DNA from 2 places in the Cellulosimicrobium sp. CpK407 genome. Region 2 is predicted to be linked to the other one. Evidence: predicted binding sites of a transcription regulator. Region 2 holds the regulator's gene; the other holds the start of a gene.
The links. The regulator LexA, encoded in region 2, represses DNA repair genes until DNA is damaged. The targets are predictions, from matches to a motif close to TCGAACANNTGTTCGA.
Positions count from the first base shown of each region.

Region 1: a site for LexA is predicted at 2,099-2,114, ahead of uvrA (excinuclease ABC subunit UvrA). Genes of this name have one in related genera too.

Region 1 covers NZ_JBGNYC010000040.1:22,708-26,115, forward strand. Annotated here, with positions in the region: gene uvrA (excinuclease ABC subunit UvrA) at 1-2,069, opposite strand, end outside; gene ABWU78_RS15755 (MBL fold metallo-hydrolase) at 2,190-2,897, shown strand; gene ABWU78_RS15760 (YciI family protein) at 2,991-3,290, shown strand; gene ABWU78_RS15765 (protein kinase family protein) at 3,355-3,408, opposite strand, start outside.
Region 2 covers NZ_JBGNYC010000004.1:72,520-75,927, reverse strand. Annotated here, with positions in the region: gene ABWU78_RS03155 (L-lactate dehydrogenase) at 1-919, shown strand, start outside; gene lexA (transcriptional repressor LexA) at 1,078-1,812, opposite strand; gene ABWU78_RS03145 (LysM peptidoglycan-binding domain-containing protein) at 2,146-2,508, shown strand; gene nrdR (transcriptional regulator NrdR) at 2,937-3,408, shown strand, end outside.

The sequences.
Region 1 (3,408 bases), on a different contig from region 2:
ACGACCTTGTCGAGGTGGTCCAGGCCCGTAACGCGCGTGTGCCGGCCCGCGACCTGACGCGCGCCGTTGAGCTCGTTGGCGAGCACCGTGTAGAGGATCGAGTTCACGAGCGTCGACTTGCCCGACCCCGACACCCCCGTCACGGCGGTGAGCGTCCCGAGCGGGAAGCTCACGTCGATGCCCGTGAGGTTGTGCTCGCGCGCGCCCACGACCGTGACCTGACGGCCCGGGTCGGTCGGGCGACGCTCGGCCGGGAGCGGGATGCTGCGACGGCCCGCGAGGTAGGCGCCCGTGACCGACTCCGGCGCCTCCAGCAGTCCGGCGTAGTCGCCCGAGTGCACGACGCGTCCGCCGTGCTCGCCCGCGCCCGGGCCGATGTCGACGACCCAGTCCGCGGTGCGGATGGTGTCCTCGTCGTGCTCGACGACGATGAGCGTGTTCCCGAGGTCGCGCAGGCGCGTGAGCGTCTCGATGAGCCGGCGGTTGTCGCGCTGGTGCAGGCCGATGCTCGGCTCGTCGAGGACGTAGAGGACGCCCACCAGGCCCGAGCCGATCTGCGTCGCGAGCCGGATGCGCTGCGCCTCGCCGCCGGACAGCGTCGCGGCCGGTCGCTCGAGCGAGAGGTAGTCGAGGCCGACGTCGAGCAGGAACCCGAGGCGCGCGTCGATCTCCTTGAGGACCTCCGTCGCGATGGCGCGCTCGCGCGCGCCGAGCTCGAGCGAGCCGAGGAACGCCGCGGCCTCGCGCAGCGGGAGACGGCACACGTCCCAGATCGACTTGCCGCCGACCTTGACGGCGAGGACCTCGGGCTTGAGGCGCGCACCCCGGCACACCGGGCACGGGACCTCGCGCATGAAGGCCTCGTACTTCTCCTTGGACCAGTCCGACTCGGTCTCGGTGTGCCGGCGCTCGAGGAACGTGATGACGCCCTCGAACCCGGTCGAGTACTGCCGCTCGCGGCCCCAGCGGTTCTTGTACCGGACGTGGACCTGGTGGTTCTGCCCGTGCAGGACCGCCTTCTTCGCGCGCTCGGGCAGCGCCCGCCACGGCGTGTCCATGGAGAACCCGAGGTCGTCCGCGAGCGCCGTGAGCACCCGCTCGAAGTACTCCGAGGAGATCTGCGCCCACGGCGCGACCGCGCCCTCGCTCAGCGACTTCTCGACGTCCGGCACCACGAGGTCGGGGTCGACCTCGAGGCGGAAGCCGATGCCCGTGCACTCGGGGCACGCGCCGTAGGGCGCGTTGAAGGAGAACGTGCGCGGCTCGATCTCGTCCAGCGCGAGCTCGTGGTCGTTGGGGCACGCGCGCTTCTCGGAGAAGCGGCGCTCGCGCGCCGGGTCGTCCGCGTCCGCGTCGACAAGCTCGACGACGACGAGCCCGCCCGCGAGCCCGAGCGCGGTCTCGACCGAGTCGGTGAGCCGGCGCTGCACGCCCTCGCGTGCCACGAGGCGGTCGACGACGACCTCGATGTCGTGCTTGAGCTTCTTCTCGAGCGCCGGGACGTCGGTGAGCGTGCGTACCTCGCCGTCGACGCGGGCGCGCGCGAAGCCCTTGGTCTGGAGCTCCTTGAAGAGCTCGGAGTACTCGCCCTTGCGCCCGCGCACCACCGGCGCGAGCACCTGGTACCGCGTGCCCTCCGGCAGCTCGAGGAGACGGTCCACGATCTGCTGCGGGGTCTGCGCGGTCACGCGCTCGCCGCACACGGGGCAGTGCTGCGTCCCGGCGCGCGAGAAGAGCAGGCGGAGGTAGTCGTAGACCTCGGTGATCGTGCCGACGGTCGAGCGCGGGTTGCGGTTCGTGGACTTCTGGTCGATCGACACCGCGGGCGACAGGCCCTCGATGAAGTCGACGTCGGGCTTGTCCATCTGCCCGAGGAACTGGCGCGCGTACGCCGACAGCGACTCGACGTAGCGGCGCTGCCCCTCCGCGAAGATGGTGTCGAACGCGAGCGAGGACTTGCCCGAGCCGGAGAGCCCCGTGAAGACGATGAGCTTGTCCCGCGGGAGGTCGAGGTCGACGTTGCGGAGGTTGTGCTCGCGGGCACCGGAGATGACGAGGCGATTGCTCACCGCAGCATCGTACGACCGACCACCCACATTCGCACAGGTGTTCGACGTCACCTTCGCGCGTCCTCCGACGGACGCTCACCGTGGCCCGCCCGCGCCCGGCGGGCGAGGCAGACTGACCGCATGACGTACACGGGACAGGTTGTGGTGGGCGGGCCCGCCGACGTGCGCCGTCTCGACGAGGTCGAGATCCGCAAGCTCGCCGTCGGGCCGCTCGCGAACGACGTCTACCTCCTCACGTGCCGGCGCACGGGCGCCCAGGTCCTGATCGACGCGGCCGACGCGCCCGACGACGTCCTCGCGCTCGTCCGCGAGGGGTCGCCGACCGCGCGCCTCGACGTCGTCGTCACGACGCACCGCCACCCGGACCACCTGCGCGCCCTCGCGTCGATCGTCGCCGTCACGGGGGCGACGACGGCCGTCGGTGGTCCCGACGCCGACGCCGTCGCGGAGGCCGCCGACGTGCACGTGGTGCGGCGCCTCCGCCACGGGGACCTCGTCCGCGCCGGGGACGTCGTGCTCGAGGTCGTCGCGCTGCGGGGCCACACGCCGGGGTCGGTCGCGCTCGCCTATCGCGAGCCCGCCGAGGTGCGCGCGCCGGAGGCCGTCGCGGGCCGGGTGCACCTGTTCACGGGCGACTCGCTGTTCCCGGGCGGGGTCGGGAGCACGGGGCACGACCCCGCGCGCTTCGAGCGGCTCCTCGCGGACGTCACGGAGCGCGTCTTCGACCGGTACGACGACGCGACGTGGGTCTACCCCGGCCACGGCGCGGACACGACCCTCGGCGCCGAGCGACCGCACCTCGACGAGTGGCGCGAGCGCGGCTGGTAGCGGAGGGCTGACCAGCCCGGGTCGCCACCGCGGTGACGACCGAGGCGCGGACCCCGACCGCGCGCCGTCGGGCGGGTCTGGTTCACTCACGGCATGCCGATCCACGCCGTCACCTACGTCTACGCCGACCGCGCCCCCGAGCTCGACGCCCTGCGTCCGGAGCACCGCGCGTTCCTGGGCGACCTCTACGCCCGGGGCACGCTCCTGGCGTCCGGCCCGCTGCCCGCGCACGAGGGAGCTCCCGCCGGGGCGCTGCTCGTCCTCGACGGAGAGACACCCGACGCCGTCGCCGCGGTCCTCGACGAGGACCCGTTCGGACGCGCCGGCCTCGTCGCCGAACGCACGGTGCGCCCGTGGGCCCCGGTCATCGGCGACTGGGCCGACCGCGCCTGAGGAGGGCCCGGCCCCGCCCGGCGCGATCCCGCCTGCGTGACGGCGAGCCGTCTTCGGGGTCGGTCTACCGAGCGCCGGCCCGGCCGGGCCCGCGGTCGGCGCGACCGAGCCGGTCGAC
Region 2 (3,408 bases):
CGCGGGTGCGGTCGGGTCGACCCTGGCGTATGCGGCCCTCATGCGCGGGGCCGCGCGCACCGTGGCGCTCCTGGACGTGAACCGGGCGAAGGTCGACGCGGAGGTGGCGGACCTCCAGCACGGCATCCAGTTCATGCCGATGGCCCGGGTCGAGGGGTCGGACGACGTCGCGGTGTGCGCGGGGGCCGACGTGGTCGTCGTGACGGCCGGGGCGAAGCAGAAGCCGGGCCAGACGCGGCTCGACCTCGCCGAGGGCACGATCGGCCTCATGCGGACGATCCTGCCGGGTCTCGTGGAGGTCGCCCCGGACGCGGTCTACGTCATGGTGACCAACCCCGTCGACATCGTCACCTACGCGGCGCTCAAGTTCTCCGGGCTGCCGCCTTCGCAGCTCTTCGGCAGCGGGACCGTCCTCGACTCCTCGCGGCTGCGCTTCCTCGTGGCCCAGCACTGCGGCGTCGCGGTGCAGAACGTCCACGCGTACATCGCCGGCGAGCACGGCGACAGCGAGATCCCGCTGTGGAGCTCGGCGACCATCGGCGGCGTCCCGCTCCTCGAGTGGCCCGGCCTGGGCGGTCGCGGTCCGCTCACGGCAGGCGTGCGCGACGACATCGCGCGCGAGGTCGTGCAGTCGGCCTACCGGATCATCGAGGGCAAGGGGGCGACGAACTACGCCGTGGGGCTCGCGGGCACGCGCATCATCGAGGCCGTGCTCGACGACGAGCACCGCATCCTGCCCGTCTCGACGCTGCTCGACGGCGCGTACGGGCTCGACGACGTGTGCCTCTCGCTGCCGACGCTCGTCGACCGGCGTGGCGCCACCGAGCGGGTCGAGGTCCCGCTGTCCGACGCGGAGCTCGCCGGGCTGCGCTCGTCCGCCGAGTCGCTGCACGCCGTCGCCCGGCGCTTCGGTCTCTGACCGACCGGTTCGCCGGCGGGTCCGGAACGGCGTGTGAGAGCCGGGTGGTCGACGACCACCCGGCTCTCGGCGCTTCCGACCTCGACGTGCCGGCGCCCGCCTCGTCCGCCCCGCGAGGGACCGCTCGGGAGGGTGCGGCGACGGACGGTCCGTGCGGCTCAGAGGCTGCGCAGCACGGAGACGACGCGGCCGAGGACCTGGGCGTCGTCGCCAGGGATCGGGTCGTACGCGGCGTTGTGCGGCATGAGCCAGACGCGACCGTCCGCGCGGCGCAGGGACTTCACCGTGGCCTCGCCGTCGATCATCGCCGCGACGATCTCGCCGTTCTCCGCGACGGGCTGGCGGCGGACGACGACCCAGTCGCCGTCGCAGATCGCGGCGTCGACCATCGAGTCGCCCTGCACCCGCAGGAGGAAGAGCTCGCCCTCGCCGACGAGCTGGCGAGGCAGCGGGAAGACGTCCTCGACGACCTGCTCCGCGAGGATCGGGCCGCCGGCGGCGATGCGGCCGACGACCGGGACGTAGGACGGAGCCGGGTGCGCCTCGTCGTACGCGGGCTCGGGCGCGGAGCCCGCTGCCGTGAGCGGGGTGGCGCGGCGCGCGTCGTCCGGCTGGACGACCTCGATCGCGCGGGGGCGGTTCGGGTCGCGACGCAGGAAGCCCTTGCGCTCGAGAGTCGTGAGCTGGTGCTTCACCGACGACGGGCTCGTCAGGCCCACGGCCTCGCCGATCTCCCGCATGCTCGGCGGGTAGCCGCGCTGCTCGACGCACGCGCGGATGGTCTCGAGCACGAGGCGCTGGCGCGGCGTGAGCCCGTCACCCCCCGCCGACCCGTCCGGGAGCTCCCGCACCTCGGCGAGCCCCCGTGCCCTGTCCGTGCCTCGTCCCGCCATGGTCGCTCCGCCTTCGTCCGTCGCGGCCGCCGACGCCTCCCGGGCGTGCGGCCTCCCCTCCCCGGGGCGTGCGCTCCGGGACCTCGGTCGCCCCTCCGGGTCCGAGCGGACATGTCCGGCGAACCGACCTGACCCCAGGCTAGGGGAGGTTGCGACACGAATCAAACACCTGTTCGAGCATGTCTCGACTCTGTCGGTCGTTCGTGATAGACCTTCGTACAGGTGTTCTACGTACACGTGTTCGACCGACCCGGTCGGCGCGGAGGCGAAGGGCTCGCGGCGTCCGATCGACCGGGGAAGGCGATCGGGCCCGCGGGCCGGGACGGAGCAGGCATGGATGCGATGGCGATCTCGACGGTCGGGCCCCTCGGCCCTGCGGGCGGGGTGACGGGGCGTGCGGAGGAGCGGCCGCTGCGGCTCACGCGCCGGGGCCGCGTGGTCCTCGTGCTCCTGGCCGCCGCGGTCCTGCTGCTGGCCGCGCGGGTGGGCGTCGCCGTCGCGAGCGGCCCGGGCGAGCCCGTGGAGGTCCGGGTGCACGTCGTGAGCTCGGGGGAGACGCTGTGGGAGCTCGCGCAGGGGGTGGCGGCGCCGGGAGAGGACCTGCGCGACGTCGTGGGCGGGCTCGCCGAGCTCAACGGGCTCTCGTCCTCGGGCCTCCAGGCCGGCCAGAAGATCCTCCTCCCGGCGTCCGCCTGAGGCCGGCTGGGCGCCCTCGGTGCGGACGCGAGAGCGCGCTGTGACGCAGGACACGGGCGAAACCGGGCCCCGTGCGGTGCGCAGGGGTTGCGGCATCATTTAGGTCGCCCTAAGTTAGTGTCACCTCACAACGCCGGCTGGGGGGCTGGGCGGACGAGGTGAGGAGCGCGCGGTCCACCGCGACTCCTGTGCACGTCGCCGCGCGTGAGGCGAGTCACGCGCGAGATGGGGACGGGGGCGTCCCGACGGGGGCGGTCGACCACGACCGCCCCCGTTCTGCCGTCCACGAGCACCGGTGCGGCCGTCTGCGCGCCGACGACGCGGCGGGCGCGAGCGGCCGGCGTCGGAGGCGTGTTGCACGGTCCCGCCGCGACGGCATACGTTCGTCGCGCCGACCTGTCGGCGCGAACCCCGCGGAGGAGCCCGCCATGCACTGCCCGTTCTGCCGCCACGCGGACTCCCGCGTCGTCGACTCGCGCACCTCGGACGACGGCGCGTCGATCCGTCGGCGCCGCCAGTGCCCCGAGTGCAACCGCCGCTTCACGACGATCGAGACCGCGAGCCTGTCCGTGGTCAAGCGCTCCGGCGTCACGGAGCCCTTCTCGCGCGAGAAGATCGTCAACGGCGTGCGCAAGGCCTGCCAGGGGCGACCCGTCAACGAGGACGACCTCGCGGTGCTCGCGCAGCGCGTCGAGGAGACCATCCGGGCGAGCGGCAGCGCCGAGCTCGACGCGTACGAGATCGGGCTCGCGATCCTCGGGCCGCTGCGCGAGCTCGACGAGGTCGCCTACCTGCGCTTCGCGAGCGTCTACCAGGCGTTCGACTCGCTCGAGGACTTCGAGAGCGCGATCACGTCGCTGCGCGTCGAGCGCGAGGAGCGCGAGACGGCCGCGGCCCGGG